2 regions of the Mediterraneibacter sp. 210702-DFI.5.30 genome follow, and region 2 is predicted to be linked to the other one. Evidence: predicted binding sites of a transcription regulator. Region 2 holds the regulator's gene; the other holds the start of a gene.
The links. Region 2 encodes NrdR, which represses ribonucleotide reductase genes. Its sites were predicted from a motif close to CACAANATNTTGTG; they were not measured.
Positions count from the first base shown of each region.

Region 1: nrdD (anaerobic ribonucleoside-triphosphate reductase) is a predicted target of NrdR. The motif match lies at 2,821-2,834, and genes of this name have one in related genera.

Region 1 covers NZ_JAJCME010000003.1:230,141-240,733, reverse strand. The annotation lists gene LI126_RS04790 (DUF3793 family protein) at 1-391, shown strand, start outside; gene LI126_RS04785 (flavodoxin) at 393-818, shown strand; glycine riboswitch at 974-1,080, shown strand; gene LI126_RS04780 (alanine/glycine:cation symporter family protein) at 1,083-2,495, shown strand; gene nrdD (anaerobic ribonucleoside-triphosphate reductase) at 2,866-5,025, shown strand; gene LI126_RS04770 (helix-turn-helix domain-containing protein) at 5,155-6,723, shown strand; gene lepB (signal peptidase I) at 6,965-7,492, shown strand; gene srtB (class B sortase) at 7,509-8,255, shown strand; gene LI126_RS04755 (DUF7601 domain-containing protein) at 8,312-9,580, shown strand; gene LI126_RS04750 (Spy0128 family protein) at 9,645-10,316, shown strand; gene LI126_RS04745 (SpaA isopeptide-forming pilin-related protein) at 10,309-10,593, shown strand, end outside.
Region 2 covers NZ_JAJCME010000008.1:13-10,605, reverse strand. The annotation lists tRNA gene LI126_RS09765 (tRNA-Pro) at 22-95, shown strand; gene dapF (diaminopimelate epimerase) at 240-1,070, opposite strand; gene LI126_RS09755 (ANTAR domain-containing response regulator) at 1,161-1,709, opposite strand; gene glnA (type I glutamate--ammonia ligase) at 1,785-3,119, opposite strand; gene LI126_RS09745 (carbohydrate kinase family protein) at 3,234-4,193, opposite strand; gene LI126_RS09740 (TIGR03943 family putative permease subunit) at 4,243-5,190, opposite strand; gene LI126_RS09735 (CobW family GTP-binding protein) at 5,287-6,408, opposite strand; gene LI126_RS09730 (exodeoxyribonuclease III) at 6,430-7,182, opposite strand; gene truA (tRNA pseudouridine(38-40) synthase TruA) at 7,272-8,006, opposite strand; gene nrdR (transcriptional regulator NrdR) at 8,089-8,538, opposite strand; gene LI126_RS09715 (PRC-barrel domain-containing protein) at 8,591-8,845, opposite strand; gene cutA (divalent cation tolerance protein CutA) at 8,962-9,291, opposite strand; gene LI126_RS09705 (peptide deformylase) at 9,323-9,733, opposite strand; gene LI126_RS09700 (4'-phosphopantetheinyl transferase family protein) at 9,735-10,346, opposite strand.

The DNA of each region.
Region 1 (10,593 bases), on a different contig from region 2:
TTTCTATCGCCCCAAAGAGCTGGAAGAATATATGAACCAGCCAAAACTCCGCGAACTGATCGGACAATACGGATATAAGGAAAGCAATATCGAGGAAATGCTGGCACATCTGTCAGAACGTATCTGCGAGTGTACTGCACAAGGAATTGGATTCCCACATGAGATTGGGGCTTTTCTCGGATATCCGACGGCAGATGTGCAGAGCTTTATTGAAAAAGAAGGCAGAGATTTTATTATGACAGGATACTGGAAAGTATATAGTAATCCTGAAAAAGCGAGAATGATTTTTCATGAATATGACCGTGCAAAGGTTTGTGCGGTGAATGAGTATCTGGATGGGAAAAACATCCGTGAAATTGCATTGAATCAAAGAAAGTGGAGGAATTTATAAAATGAGTATATCAGTTGTATATTGGAGTGGAACCGGTAATACACAGGCAATGGCAGAGGCGGTTGCCGAAGGAATCAAAGCGGCAGGTCAGGAAGCAGAACTTCTGGAAGTAGGGGATGCAGATGCAAAGACAGTGGCAGAAGAAGCTGCATTTGCGCTTGGGTGCCCGGCGATGGGGGCAGAGGTGCTTGAAGAATCTGAGATGGAACCATTTGTAGAAGAACTGGAATCTTATGTGTCAGGGAAGAAGATTCTTCTGTTCGGTTCTTATGGATGGGGAGACGGAGAATGGATGAGAGACTGGGCAGACCGCATGAAAAATGCTGGGGCACAGTTGATCCGTGAAGAAGGAATCATCGCAAATGAGGCTCCGGAGGATGACGTACTTGAAGAACTTAAGGCAGCAGGAAAAGAGCTGGCAGAATAATCTTATTGTTAATGTTTATTAATAAATATTAGTATTCTTAATTGAAAAAATGTTTGAAACGTATTGCATTTCTTATAACATAGTGCTATTCTTAATTTTATCGTGTTAAAGCACGAAAGAGAAAACTTGCTGTCATTTACATCTGACGTGAATGACAGCAATACTCAGGAGAGTCTCTTTAAAAAGAGCGCCGAAGGTGTAAGCGGTCATGGATGCAGTTACATGCCGCGAGTCTCTCAGGCAAAAGGATGGAGGAATAAAGAAATGTTTGCACAAATCGACAAAATCATCACTGCAATCGACAATGCTGTGTGGGGGCTTCCGTTGATCTGCCTCATCATGGCAACAGGTATCTTTCTAACAGCCAGACTTGGTCTTGTACAGATCAGGCATCTTGGCAAAGCTTTCAAATTCATGTTTAAAGATGAAGAAGACGGTAGCGGAGAAGTGACCAGCTTTGGGGCACTTTGTACGGCTCTGTCAGCAACAATCGGAACCGGTAATATCACAGGTGTTGCAACAGCAATCGCACTTGGTGGTCCGGGAGCATTGTTCTGGATGGTTATTGCGGCATTCTTTGGAATGGCGACAAAATACGCAGAAGGTCTTCTGGCAATCAAATATCGTACAATCGACGAAGACGGGCATGTACTCGGCGGACCATTCTATTATATTGAAAATGGAATGGGTAAGAAGTGGACATGGCTTGCGAAGATTTTCGCATTCTTCGGAGCCGGAGTTGGTCTCTTCGGAATCGGTACATTTACACAGGTAAACAGTATTGCATCAGCGGTTAAGAATTTCTTTGATCCGGATATGGCACATACAATTTCCCTGTTCGGAGGAAATTATTCATGGGCTACTGTGATCGCAGGATTATTCCTGACAGTGTGTGTAGGTCTTGTAGTTCTTGGAGGAATCCAGAGAATTGCTAAAGTATCAGAAATTATCGTACCATTTATGGCAGTTCTTTATGTAGGACTTGCAGTAATCATCATTATTACAAATATCACAGCTGTTCCGACAGCACTGGCTTCTATCGTGAAATCTGCATTTACAGGAAGTGCACTTGCAGGAGGAGCGGTTGGATCCATGTTCGTAGCAATGCAGAAAGGTGTTGCAAGAGGAATCTTCTCAAACGAGTCCGGACTTGGTAGTGCACCGATCGCAGCAGCTGCAGCAAGAACAAAAGAACCGGTCCGTCAGGGACTTGTGTCTATGACAGGAACATTTATTGATACAATTGTAATCTGTACAATGACAGGACTTTCTATCGTGATCGCCGGTTCCTGGCTGAACCCGGAACTTGAAGGTGTGGCAATCACAATGGATGCTTTCCAGAAAGGACTTCCATTCCCATCGTTCGTAGCGACATTCTCCCTGATGCTGTGTCTTGTATTCTTTGCATTCACAACAATTCTCGGATGGAACTATTACGGCGAGAGATGCGTGGAATACCTGTTTAACAGAAATAAAGGAGTTGTAATGGGATATCGTATCCTGTATATCCTTGCAGTATTCATTGGACCTTATATGACAGTAAAAGCAGTATGGAATATCGCAGATATCTTCAATGCACTGATGGCATTCCCGAACCTGATCGCACTTCTTGCATTGAACGGAGTGATCATCAAAGAGACAAGAGATTTCCATGCAAAACATAACGGATCTTATTAGAAAAAGAATTGACCGAATTATCTGTGAATTCGAAAAATAAATAGAATTATTACCTGAAATAAAACGAAAGAAAAGGCAGCCAAAGTCCTTGAATAAGGACCGTTGGCTGCCTTTTCCGCAGGTGTGAAAGGAGAATGAGTAGACAGATAATTCATAGACAGTTTTGATTTTGTATAACAGATGGAGTAAAGATTATCAGTTAAATGAAAAACTCAAAAAATGTAGCAGATGTTCTGAAAATACATGATACTGTGTTTTGGGGATTGCATTATACTATATTTTGTATTAGAATAAGTATCAGACAGCACGATAGAAACGGATAAAACACAAGATATCGTGCAAGAATAAGAAAAAGTGAGGAGACTGATCAATGAAAATTATCAAGCGAAATGGGTCGGAAGAGACATTTGATATACAGAAAATTGTGGTTGCTGTGACGAAAGCGGATAAGGATAATGGGGAGCGTACGCTGACAGACAGCCAGATTGAAGATATCGCAGAATATGTGGAATTCAAGTGTAACAAGTTGAATCGTGCAGTATCCGTAGAAGAGATCCAGGATATGGTAGAGAATCAGATTATGGCTACCGGAGCTTTTGAACTTGCACGTAAGTATGTAAGATATCGTTATAAGAGATCCCTCGTACGTAAGGCGAATACAACAGACAATCGTATTCTGTCACTGATTGAGTACAACAACGAGGATGTAAAGCAGGAGAACTCGAACAAGAACCCGGCAGTCAACAGCGTACAGAGAGATTATATGGCAGGAGAGGTCAGCCGTGACCTGACAACAAGAATGCTTCTCCCACATGATATTGTGGAGGCAGACAGAGAAGGAATCATTCACTTCCATGATTCTGACTATTATGCACAGCATATGCACAACTGTGATCTTGTGAATCTGGAGGATATGCTTCAGAACGGAACCGTGATCAGCGGTACAATGATTGAAAAACCACACAGCTTCTCTACAGCATGTAATATCGCAACTCAGATTATTGCCCAGGTTGCAAGTAACCAGTATGGTGGACAGAGCATCTCACTTGCTCATCTGGCACCGTTTGTAGATGTTTCCAGAGAGAAGATCCGCAAGGAAGTGATCAGCGAGCAGGAACTGGTCGGAATGGAATATCCGGAAGATGTGCTCAATGAGATCGTAGAGAGAAGACTGAAGAAAGAGATTACAAAGGGTGTCCAGACAATCGAATATCAGGTGATCACACTGATGACAACAAACGGACAGGCACCGTTCCTTACAGTTTTCATGTATTTGAACGAGGCAAAGAACGAGAGAGAGAAGAAAGACCTGGCGATGATTATCGAAGAGACACTTCGTCAGCGTTATCAGGGAGTTAAGAATGAAGCAGGAGTATGGGTGACACCGGCATTTCCGAAACTGATCTATGTTCTGGAAGAAGATAATATCGAAGAAGGAAGCGAATATTATTATCTGACAGAACTTGCTGCAAAGTGTACTGCAAAGCGTCTTGTTCCGGATTACATTTCCGAGAAAAAGATGAAAGAGCTTAAAGAAGGAAATTGTTTCCCGGTTATGGGATGCAGAAGCTGCTTAAGCCCATGGAAAGACGAGAACGGGAATTACAAGTTCTACGGACGTTTCAATCAGGGAGTTGTTACGATCAATCTTGTTGATGTTGCACTTTCTTCCGGTGGAGATATGGATAAGTTCTGGAAGATCTTTGATGACAGACTGGAACTTTGCTATCGCGCATTGATGTGCAGACACAACCGTCTGAAAGGAACACTGTCTGACGCAGCACCGATTCTGTGGCAGTTCGGAGCACTTGCCCGCCTGAAGAAGGGAGAACCGATTGATAAACTTCTCTATGGAGGATATTCAACGATTTCTCTTGGATATGCAGGACTTTACGAGTGTGTGAAATATATGACAGGAAAATCCCATACAGACCCGGAGGCTACACCATTTGCACTGGATGTTATGAAGCACATGAACGATGCATGTAACCAGTGGAAAGAGGAGACGAACGTTGCTTTCAGTATCTATGGTTCACCGATTGAAAGTACAACCTATAAGTTCGCAAAATGTCTGCAGAAGAGATTTGGCATTGTTCCTGGAATTACAGATAAGAGTTATATTACAAACAGCTATCATGTATTTGTCAGAGAAGAGATTGATGCTTTCTCAAAACTGAAGTTTGAATCTCAGTTCCAGGCACTTTCTTCCGGTGGAGCCATCAGCTATGTAGAAGTTCCGGACATGAAAGACAACATTGCAGCCGTACTTCAGGTCATCCGTTTCATTTATGACAACATTATGTATGCGGAGCTGAATACAAAGAGCGATTACTGTCAGGAGTGTGGATATGACGGAGAGATCCAGATCATAACAGATGAGGAAGGAAAGCTCGTATGGGAGTGTCCGCATTGCGGAAACCGCAATCAGGATACACTGAATGTTGCAAGACGTACCTGCGGATATATCGGAACGCAGTTCTGGAATCAGGGAAGAACGCAGGAGATCAAGGAGAGAGTTCTGCATCTGTAGAATTGATCTCCGACTGGGGAAAAGAGAGTGAGAGAGATCCATGAACTATACAATAAAAGATCTGCTTGATTCGAATCAGTTTCCGGGGATGAAATTGCTCAATAGTGCTTCTGGGGGGGCAATAAGGAGATAAGCGGAATCCAGATTATCGAGACATCGGATATGGAAAGATATTTGGCCGGCGGAGAAATTCTCATGACAAGTCTGAAAGCATATGAAGGCGTCAGTGAGAGCGAATTTCAGAAACATATGGAAGAATTCGTAAAGTTACAGATCAGTGGATTTATTGTAAAGAGAAATCAACAGACAGAGTCACAAAAAAGATTGTTTGATCTTCTGATGCAGTATTCAGAAGAATATCATCTGCCGGTTATAGAAATACCGGCAGATATGTATTATTGGGGAATTATTAAATATGTATTGATGCAGATATTCGATCTGAAGATCGCAAAGCTGTCCTATTTTAAAACAACACATGATAATCTGAGTGTACTTCTGTTAAATGAATTAGACATCTTGAAAAATATTGATAATATTCTTCAGCAGATAGACAGAATGGTTGGAAATCCATTGTCCTTATATGATGAAAACAGGAATTGCATTGCTACTACGGATCCAACGTTGACAGGGTTTGAATTTGCTAAAGAAGTGGAAGAATACAGACCCGATGTCACGGTTGCAAAATATCCCTATCTGCGTCAGACGAGAGTGTATACAGAATACATCAAGAAATTTAATGTTTATACACAGATGGGATTCTATCTGGTTATCACGGAAAAAAATGAAGCATTAACCGCATTAGACTTTATCAGTCTGGAAAATGCAATTGTTGTTTTACAATATCTTTTGATGCGGAGGGCAGCAGAAGAGAACATTGCAAAGAAATACCATAAAGATCTTGGCTACCGCATGTTAAATGGTTCTCTTACCAACACCGAACTTAGAGAAGTGGCAGATATCCTGGGCCTTAAGAAAACAGATGAGTTCCGGGTCATTACCTGTTGTCTGGTGCCGCCAGACAATGCAGCAAAATTCACTCCACTTCAATTGGAAACAACAGAATTTGTAAAACAAGAACTTCTGCATCTGTTACCAAAAAGCTATATTTATTGTAATACGAATCAGATTATCTATATTCATAAAGAACAGGACGAAGAAAGCGAATACGATTTCAGGAAGAACCTGGAGAATATTCAACAGAGCATACAAAATCAACTGATTCAAAAAGAAATAGAGATCAATTTCGTGATCGGTATTGGAAAGCGCGTAAAAGGATACTCACAACTGAAAGAATCGTTTGAAGATTCTCAGACAGCGATCGAATATATAGATATGATTCGAACTGTGATTGGAGATAAAGACAGATCCGTTGTGGATTCTTCAAAACTAGGCTTTTTCCGTATGCTTGCAAAACATGAGAACAAAGAACAACTGTGGGCCTGTATACCGGAATCCTTGTGTAAACTTTATGATTATGATACTCAGAAAAAAGGAGATTTGGTTGATACGTTAGAATGCTTTCTGAACAATAATCAAAGTCAGAAGAAAACCTCAAAAGAGATGTTCGTCCACTATAGAACAATTATGTATCGCTTGCGTAAGATTGTAGAGATAACAGGGATAGACTTTAGTAATCCGGCAGAAATGCTGATTGTCCGTAACGGATTGATGCTGATGCGGATTGTTGAAAAGATGTAGTGAAAAAATCAGATAAAGTTCATAAGAGATTAAAATAATGAGCTGTCGCTTCGTGCGATAGCTCATTATTTTTTTGGCACACTTTAGACAAAAAGAGAGGGCTAAAATATAACCATTTGGCGCATTACACAAAAAATATTAAAAATATATAATTAATTAGTGAAAAAGTTCGAAAGAATAAACGTATTGTTGAAATCATAGGACATTATAGATAGATTAACTCGGATGGGGGAGTTCGCTGGTGGAAGAAAATACCAAAGACAAAAAGAAAAAAGTGGGAAAATACAGGTTTTTATTTCGTTTTATACGAAAAACAGTTGTACTGATCTTGATTATCGTGTGTCTGTTGACATTTGTATTCCAGATTTTCCGAATGACGGGAAACAGCATGTATCCATATGTGAAAGATGGAGACTTCTGTATCTTCTACCGGTTAGACAAGATCTATCTGAATGATGTTGTCCTCTATGAGGATGAAAAGGGGAAAGAGCGGGTAGGACGCATTGTTGCATCCGGAGGTCAAAGTGTTACATTTGCAGAAGAAGGCGGATATCTGGTCAATGATTATCAGCCGATTGAAGAAAATCCATATGAGACTTATAAAGCGGAAAAGGGGAAGGTGAACTATCCGCTGTTGCTAAAAGAAGATGAATACTTTATTTTAAATGATTTCCGGCAGATCACAACTGACAGCCGGGAGCTCGGTGGAATTAAAAAGAGTCAGATCAAAGGAAAGCTTTTATTCCTTATGAGACGAAGGAATTTTTAAAATTGGGGAAAATCACATGAGCAAGTTTAAAAAAGTTATCCATATCTTAAGTGAGATAGAAGATGCGTTCGTTTTTCTGATCTGTGTTCTACTGTTTCTGATCGGTTTATATGCATTGATCGACAGTTACCTTGTCTATCAACATGCAAATGATACGAGTCTGTTGAAACATAAACCAGGCTATGAAGCGGAAGAAGTTGACAGAGAAATTGTAGGAAATATGGTGGCGTGGGTATCTCTGGAAGGTACGAATATTGATTATCCTGTCATGCAGGGTATTGATAATGAAGAATATCTGAATAAAGATCCATACGGTGATTATTCCCTGTCAGGGTCTATCTTCCTGGACTTTCGGAATCAGCCGGATTTCACAGATTCCTATTCTTTGATCTACGGTCATCACATGGAAGGAAACTATATGTTCGGGTCACTTCATTCTTATCTAAAAGAAGATTTTTTCAAGAAGCATACGAAGGGAGAATTGATCGTTGGGGATACGACCTATGATCTTAATCTCTTTGCTGTTATGAATACGGAAGCGACAGATGATCTGATCTTCTCACCGACAACCTATAAGCTACAAGACATCATCGATCATATAAGAAAGACATCAGAAAATTACAGAAAAGATGTAGAGGAACATCTGACAGAAGATACCCGGATCGTGGCACTGTCTACCTGCAAATATCCGGATTCTGTCTACCGAGTTGTTGTATTCGCAGAACTGACGAATCCACATCCGACAAAAACACATGATAATTAGCAAGAAGTCTACTTGCTTAATTATACGAAACAAAGAAGAAAAAAGGAGAAAAGACTATGAAAAAAAGAACTATTGCAAAAACAGGAGCAACTATGTTAACTATGGCAATGCTGTTGAACGGAACAACAGTATTTGCGGCAGGAACAAATTACGGTACAATTGAAGGAACAAAAACAACTACTTTTGACAAATATCTGGTAATGGACAGTCAAGCAAATGTACCGAATGCAACATTCACATATGCAGTAACAGCAGGTAATGCAAAGGCTTACGATGTTAATGGAAAGCAGTTCCAGGTTCTCGCTGGTGTTGATGCAGATAAGATCACTATGGCAGGAGTTGGAGAAGGCGCTGAGGCAAACAAAATCGTGTTCAAACAGGGCGATAATTCCGATAAACATGACGCAACAAAAGATGCTTATGTAAAGGATCTAGATAGCACAAAACAGAAATATGCTATGAAGACAGCTAAACTTGATTTATCAGCAGTTACATTTACAGAACCAGGTGTATATCGTTATATCATCACAGAGTCCGGTACTAACCAGGCTATTACAAACGATGCTGACCTAACTCGAGTTCTTGATGTATATGTAAATGACGCATCTGCAGATGTTGATGGAACATTTACAAAGAAACTGACAATCGCAGGATATGTATTGCATTCCAATGAAAACGATGAGCCAGACGTAGCAGCTGGAGAGAACGCTGGTTCTACTGGCAAATATGTAGAAACAAAATCCCAGGGCTTTACAAACAGCTATGATACATCTGACCTGACTCTTAGAAAACAGGTTACAGGTAATCAGGCTTCCCGTGATAAATACTTCGAGTTTACTCTGAATATTGATAAGGCACAGCCAAATACAAAATATAATGTTGTTATTGACGACGCAGACGCTACATCAGGAACAAATACAGCAACAATTAAAGCAAATGCTGGACAAGCAAATGTTACATCTATTACAACAGACGCTACTGGTAAAGCAACACAGAAATTCTATCTGCAGCACGGACAGCAGGTAACTGTTCAGGGTATTGCAAAAAATACAGACTATAAAGTAACAGAGAATACAGAAGATTACAAGTCTACAGCGAATACAAAAGACGATCCAGTTGTAACAACAAAGACAAATACAGAAGCCGCACCGGTTGATGGAAAAATCGTATCTACTGACCTTACAACAGGTTACCTCAACACCCGTGCAGGTGTCATCCCAACAGGTGTCATCATGACAGTTGCCCCATTCGCAGCCGTAACATTACTTGGTGCAGCCGGAATGGTAACAATCAAGATGAGAAAGAAAGAGGATGACGCAGAGTAATCCGATAAGGAAGGTAGATAGTATGCAGGGAAGAAACCCTATACGAGAAAGGAGTTATGTACGAATGCATGATAAGAAAAAGAATGTCATAGCGATTACAATACTGGTCATGACACTGCTAAGTGCTGCGGTATGTAACTCCATAAGTGTGGAGGCGGCAGAGCATACAGAAAAGTCGGTAACAGTCAGCATTCCGGTTTCTTGTGAAAAAGTTGATTCGGAAGAAACTTTCCAATATCAGATAAAGGGAGCTCCGTCTGAATTTGAAGAGATAATACAGACGGAGCTGGGACTGAAAAGCGGAGAAAAAGGATATTTCCAGATAAGTTACTCCTATCCGGGAACCTATTACTACACCGTCAGCCAGATTGCCGGGGCGGATAAGAAGACCACGTATGACAGCACAGAATATCAGGTTGATGTCTGTGTGATAGAAAATGAGGAAGGCAAATTATTCGCCCAGCCAATCCTTTATCTGCAAGGGTCGGATGAGAAGAAAGCAGAACTTGTATTCAAAAATACAAGGGAAGCAGAAAAACCGTCTCAGAACAACCCGGATACAGCGAAGGGAAAAACCGAGACCAGACAGACGAGGCAAACCAAACAAAAAGTAAAAACAGGAGATGCGACAGATCTGTTACAGTGGAGTGTAATCCTGGGTGCGTCAGGAATACTTCTGATACTTGCATTTTGGAAGAAATACAGAAGAAGAGGGGAGGAAAAAGAGCATGAATAACAACCAGAATCCATCAGATAAAAGAAAATGGTATCGAAGGATTTTAAGCGTTTGTCTGATCATGGCTATGGTCAACAGCTCTATCCTGCCACATTTTGAACACATCGGTCAGGTTCAGGCGGAAGAAATAGATCCGGAAGAAGTAGATGCAGTAGATGCAGTGCCAGAGGATGAAACGCCGGAAAATGACAACTTACAGGAACAGTCTGAAGTGCAACCACAGGAAGCACAGGAGAGCCAGAAGCCACAGGAAACTACAGCAGATCAGGAACAGGTA
Region 2 (10,593 bases):
TCGGCAAGTTCCCTATTTTATCGGAGTGTGGCTCAGTTTGGTAGAGCGCTACGTTCGGGACGTAGAGGTCGCAAGTTCGAATCTTGTCACTCCGATGTTTTAAGAGATTACAATTTGTAATCTCTTTTTTGTTATAGTCTCTTTGTTATTAAGTCAATATTATAAACAAAATGCGTTGACCTCAAATTCACAAAAATGAAAATCGGTCAACGCACCATCATTATCTATTCATCAAATCTTTATTTTAGCTCCCCATCAAATACAACGGTTGCCGGTCCTGTCATATAAACTGTGTTCTTCTCCTGATCCCACTGAATCTCCAAATCTCCGCCAAGAAGCTTTACAGTTACTTCATCTTCTGTCAATCCATTCAGAATACAGGAAACAGCTACAGCACATGCTCCTGTTCCGCAGGCAAGTGTCTCCGCAGATCCTCTCTCCCAAACACGCATCTGTACAGTATGTCTATCCAGTACTTTTACAAACTCTGTGTTCACACGTCTTGGAAATCTCTCATGGCTTTCGAATTTTGGTCCGATTTCTTCAATCGGAAGATTATCAACATCATCTACATAAACAACTGCGTGCGGATTTCCCATAGATACGCAAGTCATACGATATTCTTTTCCATCCACAAGAATCGGTTCATCTACAGCTTTATCTCCCTCAGCCACAACCGGAATTTCTGCCGGTGTCAAGATTGGGCTTCCCATATCAACTCGAACCTTCGCAACTTTTCCATTTTCTACGAAAAGCTGAAGTGTTTTGATTCCTGCTAAAGTCTCAACTGTAATCTCTGTTTTGTCAGTCAGACCGTAATCATACATATATTTTCCAACACAGCGAACTCCATTTCCACACATTTCTCCTCTGGAGCCATCCGCATTATACATGGCCATCTCACAGTCTGCCACTTCCGACGGACAGATCAGGATCAATCCATCGGATCCTATTCCAAAATGTCTGTCACTCACCTGGATTGCCAACGCTGATGGATCTTCTACCTTCTCTTCAAAACAGTTTACATACACATAATCATTTCCAATTCCCTGCATTTTTGTAAATTTCATTCTCTTCTCCGTTCCACTGTCATCACTGACAGTCCTCTCATTTGTTATTGTTTACAGCACTTCTTATTCGTTACTGTTAACAGCTGCCTCTTATTCATTCATAATTGTCAGCACCATCTGTGCTGTTTCGAGCATATTAGTCCCACTTTCCATACTGCTCTTCTGTAAATATCGATGTGCTTCCTCTTCTGACATGTTATTTCGTTCTATCAGAAGCGCTTTCGCCTGATCGATTATCTTTCTCTGAGAATCGTCTCTCTTTCGTATCGTTTCTCTGCGCTTTCTTCTCTTCCTGCTCTGTGTCTGCTGAATCATTTCAACGGTATTTACCAAATCATAAACTTTGATTGGGAGTGGAAGTCCTACAACCCCATCCGGCAGTCCATCCATCCACTTATCCGCTGAAGCCACCAAAAGCATGTCAAACGTATCCGGAAGAGATTCTCGTAAATCTGTATACTGCATATCTTGAAACCGATAACCACACACGACAATTCCATCGTTCCAGTTATCAGCATACTGCAAAACCTTAGCTCCTGTCAAACATACCGCAGATACTTCAATACCCGCACGAACCAAACTATTACGGATATTTACTGCATTTTCCCTCTTTGGAAAAACGACAATAATGTTGCTCATATCTGCTCACCTCTTCCGCTAACTACTCTTCTATCAATCCGTTCTCTCTAAATGCCAAATGCCAGGATACCTGAACTACAGCCTGTAAAGATAATGATCGATCTCCCAGTCTGTCACCTGCATACAATATTCTTTATATTCTTTCTTATTTGCTTTTATGATCTTCTCGGCAAGCTCTTTCCCTAATACGCTGATCAGCAGTTCATCTTTCTCAAGCTCTGCTGTAGCAGCCCCAAGCGTTCTCGGCAGTTCTTCCACTTGAAGTTCATCTCTTCTTTCCTGCGTCATCTTCTGAATATTTTCATCAATATTCTTCGGAGGCATGATCTGATTCTTAATTCCATCCAGTCCCGCTTTCAGAAGTACTGCAAGTGCCAGATATGGATTCGCCGTAGCATCCGGACTGCGAAGTTCCAGTCTTGAATTGTCTTCTTTCTCCATAGACACACGGATCAAAGGTCCTCTTGTCTTAGCTGACCATCCCATATAAACGGGTGCTTCATACCCCGGCACAAAACGTTTATAAGAATTGATCGTTGGATTTGTAATACAGGTGATTGCCTTCATATGTTTCATCAAGCCACCAATAAAATAATATCCTTCCTGACTGAGTCCGTTCTCATCCTCTGCGTTATAAAGTGCATTTGTTCCATCGTTTTTATATAAAGACAAATTAATGTGCATTCCTGACCCATAAGTCTCACTCTTCGGCTTTGGCATAAATGTCGCGTGCAGACCGTGTCGTTTTGCGATTGTCTTGACAACCATCTTAAATGTCATCAGATTATCTGCTGTAATCATCGCCTCATCGTAGTGAAAGTCGATTTCATGTTGCGCCGGCGCAATCTCATGATGTGAGGAAATAATCTCAAACCCCATATCTTCTAATGTTAAGATCATATCTCTTCTCGCATTTTCTCCAAGATCCAATGGCCCTACATCAAAATATCCTCCCTGCTCGTGAGTTACTGTTGTCGGTCTACCGTCATCATCTGTATGGAAAAGAAAGAACTCGCATTCCGGGCCGACATTCATCGTATATCCCATCTCTTTCGCCTCCGCAACAGCCTTTCTGAGTACATAACGCGGATCTCCTTCATACGGTGTTCCATCTTTTTTATACACATCACAGATCAGTCTTGCAACTTTTCCCTGCTGTGGTCTCCATGGAAAGATTTCAAATGTACTCAAATCCGGATATAAATACATATCTGATTCTTCCTCATCTGCAACCCCTTCCAAGGAAGAAACATCAAACATACAGCGGTTATCCAACGCTTTTTCAAGCTGTCCTACTGTTACCGCCATATTTTTCATCGTTCCAAAAATATCTGTAAACTGCAATCTGATGAAAGCGACATCTTCTTCCTCTACTATGTGAAAAATATCATCTCTTGTATAGTTATGCATTATTTTTCGACCTCCTTTATCATAAACTGATACGATAAAAGGGCGTTCTCCACCTAAGTTGGAAACGCCCTTGTTTCTGTGTTACATTATAATGATTGACTGTTTTCTTGTCAATTATTTCTGAATCAGTTCAAGAACTTCTTCTTTTACAGGCATTGCTTTGATCGCACCCTTCTTTGTTGTTACAAGTGCTGCTGCCGCATTCGCAAATGTCAGCATCTCTCCTAACTGTTCCTCTGTCAGATTCTCAAAATCATGATCAACCAGATAATTCAAAGAACTTCCACAGAAAGTATCTCCTGCACCGGTTGTCTCAATTGCTTTCACTGAAAATCCCGGTCTCTCTACGCGCATGCCTTTGTAATAAGCTCTACTTCCGTCTTTTCCCATAGTCAGAAGAATCAGCGGAATATTGTATGTCTCCTGCAGATATGCGATTCCCTCATCATAGTCTTCCTTACCGGATACAAACTGAATTTCATTATCAGAGATCTTCAGGATATCACATTTTCCAAATCCATACTCCATCTGCTCTTTTGCAAGATCAAGAGAGCTCCACAGCGGCGGTCTCAGATTTGGATCAAAGGATACAAGGCAACCATTTGCTTTTGCTGTTTCTACCGCTTTCTTTGTCGCTTCACGCACACCTTCATGTGTCATAGAAAGTGTTCCAAAATGAAAGACTTTTGTATCTTTTACTACTTCTGGATTCACTTCATCTGCAGTAAGCATCATATCCGCTCCCGGATTACGGTAAAATGAGAATTCTCTGTCTCCATCTGGGAATGTATGTACAAATGCGAGTGTTGTATTCACATTTTCGTCAACCATCAGATTGGAGGCATCGATTCCGGCTTCCGTAATCGTATCTCTTAATAACGCTCCGAACTGATCTTTTCCAACTTTTCCTATAAATGCTGTCTTCTTTCCCATCTTGTTCAGAAGTGCCAGCACATTACACGGTGCACCTCCCGGGCAAGCCTCAAACATATTGTTTCCCTGCTCGCTTTGTCCATTCATTGTAAAATCAATCAGAAGCTCTCCTAATGCGATTACATCATATTTCTTTGCCATGAAGTTCTCCTCCCATTTCTTGTTTTATTACTTTGTCTTATTGCTTGTCTTAATTAAAATATACTAACTCTTCAATTGGTTCTGCAGGCTCAATATTCTCTGCCTCAAGCACCGGTCCTTCTCCGCCGTATACGGACAGATTCGCATAACGCACTTTTGCACGAATTTTTACCCAGTCTCCCGCATTCAGTTTCGGCGCATAAGCGCTTCTGCAAACATATCCAAGGAAAGATGTATCATCTGCGCAGCAAGTCATTGCCATACGCCCCGGATAGAATACCTTAGATGGAAATGATTTTGGTTTCATAACCTTTGCAACAAATTCTACAGCTTTTCCTTTATAGCGCTCCGGATGCTCCTGCATATCAATATACCAGATACCATAATCTTCTCTTGGAATCTCAATCACAGGTGCTTTGAGATCATATGGTACTTCGTCTTCAAAGATATTGTCTACCTCACCGTTCTCATCCTCAAAGATTACTTCTGCCTGAGGGCTTACAACCTTAACACTTCTGCGGTATCCTGCCAACGGTTTCTTATCCTCGCAACGGTTGAACAGAACAAGCTCTGCGCCCTTTACCATCTCTACAAACAGTGGTTTTAAGTTTGTCAGATACATCTGAAAAGTACTTGCATCTACCGTTGTGATCTTCTGCTCAATAGCCCATCCTGCCGGAAGCTTCATCTTCTCAAATTCACTCACCTGCCACATACCGTTATACTCGATAACCACACGTTCCGGCTTGTGCTTCTTATTCATCTCTTCCAGCCATTCTTCTGTCAGATCTTCTTTATCTTCTACAGTCTCAATAACGACACCATACTTCAGCAATTCTCTCGGATCATACTCTTCTTCTCCCTCTTCACAAAGAATCAGAAGTGTCTTGCCGTCGATCTGGAAGTAGTCCTGTGACAATGTAAAATTCAGAAACTGTGTCTTTCCACTATCAAGAAAACCTGTCATCAGATAAACCATAACATCTGGCTCTTTCATCATATCTATCTCCATTCCGTCTCCCTTTCGCAGAAGACATCTGTTATTACATAATGTTACGTAGCCCCCTATGGGGTACTGCTTTGCTTATCCTTTTTATTTCAGCTTAAATAATTCTGCAAGCTTGTCTTCGTTAAGCTCTGCTCCGATCACACAGATTCTTCCTGTGTATTCCGGTGCTCCTGTTCTTACTTCATGTTCCTCCGGAACCATATCAAAGTAAATCCACTCACCATCTGCACCTGCAACCATTCCTTTTGCACGAAGTACATTTCCGTAAGAGCCGTCCTCTTCAAGAGTCTTCAGAATTGCACTGACCTCATCCTTTGTATAAGTATGAATTGTCTCTTTACCCCAGCTTGTGAATACCTCATCTGCATGATGATGACCCTCATGATCGTGGTGATGATGGTGTCCACAGCCGCAGCTGCACTCTCCATCATGATGATGGTGCTCATGCTCATGTTCTTCATGATCGTGGTGGTGATGCTCATGTTCATGTTCTTCATGATCATGGTGGTGATGCTCGTGTTCACACTCTTCATGGTCATGGTGATGATGCTCGTGTTCATGCTCATGTGCCTCTTCAGCTACTTCTGCAAGCAATTCCTCTTCCAGAGATTTGCTTGATTCCATTGTCTCAAGAATCTTCTCACCCGGAAGCTGCTCGATTGGTGTTGTAATGATTGGAGCTTTTTCATTCAGTTCTCTTAACAGTGCAACGCTTTCCTGAATCTTCTCCGGTTTCGCTTTATCTGTACGGCTTAAAATAACTGCACCTGCATATTCAATCTGATTGCTGAAAAATTCGCCAAAGTTCTTACGGTAAATCTTGCACTTTGTTACATCTACAACTGTTGTAAAGCTATTGAGCTCTGCATCAATCTCACCCTGAACATCCTGTACAGCCTTGATTACATCAGAAAGCTTTCCAACTCCTGATGGCTCAATCAGAATACGATCCGGATGATAAGTATCTACGACCTCATGAAGAGATTTTCCAAAATCTCCAACCAGTGAACAACAGATACATCCTGAATTCATCTCACGAATCTCAATTCCTGCTTCCTTCAAAAATCCACCATCAATACCGATCTCTCCAAATTCATTCTCGATCAATACAACCTGCTCTCCCTTGTATGCGTCAGAAAGAAGCTTCTTAATTAAAGTTGTCTTTCCTGCTCCAAGAAATCCTGAAATAATGTCAATCTTTGTCATTGTTCTCTTCTCCTCTTTCTATTATTTCAAATCCAATTCAACCGGGCAATGATCTGATCCCATAATATCTGTAAGTATCTTCGCATCGTCCAGTCTGTCCTTTAAACTTTCCGAGACACAGAAGTAGTCTATACGCCAGCCTGCATTCTTCGCCCTGGCACTGAAACGATAAGACCACCAGGAATAGATTCCTGTCTGCTCCGGATAAAAGTACCGGAATGTATCAATAAATCCGGCATCCAGAAGTTCAGTAAACTTCTGTCTTTCCTCATCCGTAAAACCTGCATTCTTACGGTTGGTCTTCGGATTCTTAAGATCAATCTCTTTGTGCGCTACATTCATATCTCCAGTCACAATCACCGGTTTTGTCTCTTCTAACTTCTTCAGATAAGTACGGAAGTCATCCTCCCACTTCATTCTGTAATCTAACCTTGCCAGCCCATTCTGAGAATTCGGTGTGTATACTGTGACGAAATAAAACTCTTCAAATTCACACGTAATCACACGTCCTTCCTGGTCATGCTCCTCAATACCGATTCCATAACTCACCGACAATGGTTCTTTCTTTGTAAACACAGCTGTTCCGGAATATCCCTTCTTCACAGCATAATTCCAATACTGATAATAGCCTTCTAATTCCAGATTTAGCTGTCCTTCCTGCATCTTCGTCTCTTGAATACAGAAGATATCCGCATCTGCCTCATGAAAGAAATCAAGAAATCCTTTCTGTACACAGGCACGAATACCATTTACATTCCATGATATTAATTTCAATACGCTGCATCCTCCCTTTCAAGAGTGTTGCTGTTCACCGTCCATTCGCCAACTCTTCCGTGAATAATCAGCAACTTTCCATAACCGAATCAATAATACACCTCATCAAGGAATAACCCTCTTGCAGGTGCTAAAAATCCAGCCTGACTTCTATCTTTTGATTTCAAAGGTTCCTTCACACTCTCTATGCTTCGTGCTCCGGTTCCAACTTCCAGCAAAGTTCCTGTCAAAATCCTTACCATATGGTAAAGAAATCCTGTTCCTTCATATTGAATATTGACTTTGCTTCCTTGTCCGCAAATCATTATAGCATAAATTGTTCTTTTTGTGGACTTTTCATCCTTTTTATCTGTATATCCGGCAAACTCATACGTGCCAATCAACAATTGTGCTGCCTTTCTCATCGCATCTAAATCCAATCTCTGCGGAAAATGATATGTATATCGTCTTGTGAATACATCTGGTTTCTCCGCCAAATCCAGCTGATAAATGTATCTTTTTCCAACTGCACTTTTTCTCGCATGAAATCCATTCCTCACAAGCTCTGCATCTAAAATCCGAATATCTTCAGGTAATCTTGAATTTATCTTTTCTGTAAAAAATCCATCCTCCACCCGACCAGAAAGAACTACTGTTGCAGTCTGTCCATTCGCATGAACACCTGCATCTGTTCGTCCTGAACCATCAATCTCCACTGGATATCCTGCCACTGACGAAATTGTTCGCTCCAGAGTTCCCTGCAAAGTGTTCTCTGTGTTTGCCTGTCTCTGCCATCCCTGATATGCAGTTCCGTCATAAGCAATTGTTAATTTATAAGTTCTCATTCTCGCCTCCCGTGTAACATACTAACATTCTCCGAAAGATTGAAATCGGTTATACTCACGAACAGAGTATAACCGATTTTTATTATCTTAGAAATTTCTTCAATTCATCCATAAATGTATTCGCATCTTTGAACTCTCTGTAGACAGATGCAAATCTGACATATGCAACCGGATCCAATGTCTTCAGATTCTCCATAACAATTTCACCAATCTCACTGCTTGGGATTTCTTTCTCTTCACGATTAAAAATTGACAGTTCAATCGCATCAATTGTCTTTTGAATCTCTTCAGCCGGAACCGGACGCTTGTAGCATGCATTCAGAACTCCATTCTCTATCTTCGCTCTTTCATACTGTTCACGGTTATTATCTTTCTTAATTACAATCAGTGGAATTGTCTCTACCTTTTCATAAGTTGTAAAACGCTTACCACATTCATCACAGGAACGTCTTCTTCTGATAGAACTATTATCCTCTGCTGGTCTGGAATCAATCACTCTTGTATCTGGATTGCCACAATATGGACACTTCATATAATCCACTCCGCCTTTCCACGTATCTTATTGCCTTCATTATACACAATGTCTAATATTTTTGCAAAAACTTTTCTTCTTTAATTTCCACAAGAATAATATCCGGTCCAATCTTCTTTATACATGCAAATGGTATCACATATTCGCTATCCGTTCCAAAGAATCCACAGAACTTTGCCGGTCCCGGAACAATCAATGCTTCTATCGCACCGGAGCATACATTTATCTGCAGATCTACTACACCTCCAAGGCACTTGCCATTGCAGATATTCACAACTTCCTTTTCCTTCAATTCGCAAAATCTCATAGGCATTATTCCATGATTGCCGATATTTTCTCTTAACTATTCTATGCATGAAATCAGAATCTGTTGTATAATAAAAGAAGTCTCCTTTCTGTCTGATCGTAAGACTTCTTTTTCCCTTAAAAGCTTGTCCGATAAATCGGCAATGCATTGATTACCGGTTCCTCATATGGATGTACCTCTTTAATTACCTGAATTGTTTCATCCACTTTTTCTGTAAATACAGTCACTTCAACTTTCACTTCCGGCTCACAACTAATCTCTCCTACATTTCCAATGTAAGGAGAAGTTCCATCTAATGGTCTCCAGTAACTGGTGACCTTGGAGCAGGACATACAGGAATCATAATTTCCTATATGACCGGCATCTACTGACTGCAATGCTTTCTGTAGCTGCGAAATATGTGTTTCTGGAATAAAGATTTCTAATTTGCAATACTTGAAATCCATGCGACACACCTCCTCAATGCACAAACAAAATTTATATCAAAATCCCATCGCAATGATCTATTTCATGCTGAATGATCTGAGCCGTCCATCCACTGTATTTTTCTCTTTTCTTTTTGAAATTCATATCCTGATATTCAACTTCTATTTCCTGATAACGTCTGCAGCTTCGCACTCCATCCAATGACAGACAACCTTCTTCCGTCTCATAAGCGCCTGTGCGTTTCACGATTTTCGGATTAAACATAGCAATATTAAACAACCCCATATTCACTGCAATGATTCTCTTTTTTACTCCGATCATATTCGCAGCCATTCCTACACAGCCTGCTTCATTTGCTTTCAGTGTATCCAGCAGATCTATTGCCACCTGCTTATCCGCTTCTGTTGCCAATTCTGATTTCTGATTTAAGAAAAATATGTCTCTCATAATAGGCTTAATCATACTATTTTACTTCCTTTCCATTCCCTGCAAACCATTCTGTTTCTATAGAAATTTTTTCTTCTGTCGCTAAGCTTACATAATATTCATCTATACATCTTGTCTCAATAAAATATTCCTTTGCTTTTTCATTTTCCCATTCTTTGCTAAATCCAATGCCTTTTACTTTCAGCTTCGCTTCTAGTTCTGTCCATAATTGAGTAAATATCCGGTCTTTTTCCTCCCCACAAAGTTCAGACATTGCATTTTGTATTTCATTCGAAAATATCTTCTTCGCTGTAGCTTCATGATACGGACGCACACGTTCAATATCAATGCCTACTTCCTGATCAGCAATCGCTAGAACTACATATTTACCGCTATGTGACAGGTTAAAATGTTTTCTCGCATCCACAAGCATCGGCTTCCCATTTTTATTCATTACAAGCTGAGCATCATTTTCTACACCTAAATACTCCTTTAAAAGATATCCCGCTATCAGCTCCTGTTTTTTATCCGTTTCTCTCTTATGCTTCTGATACTTTTCAACATATCTTTGTGCTATCTGTGAGAGAATCCACTCTTCCTTACATGATATTTTTTCTATATCAGCTATTATGATTCTTCCCTTGGTCATTTATTGTCCCATCTTTTCTATATACTTTTTTCAAGAATGCCACCAGCATTTTTGCCGTGAGACACACTATCCTCATCTGATATATACATATAGCAAAATCTTTTCTTTGTCAAGAAACTTGATTTTTTTGCAAGAAAAAAACAGCGCTTTCGCACTGCTTCTCATTCCTGTCTATATATCATGTACCTTCAAAACTACATACAGTCAAAACCAACATCATCATCCAAACCTATCACTGCTTTGGTTA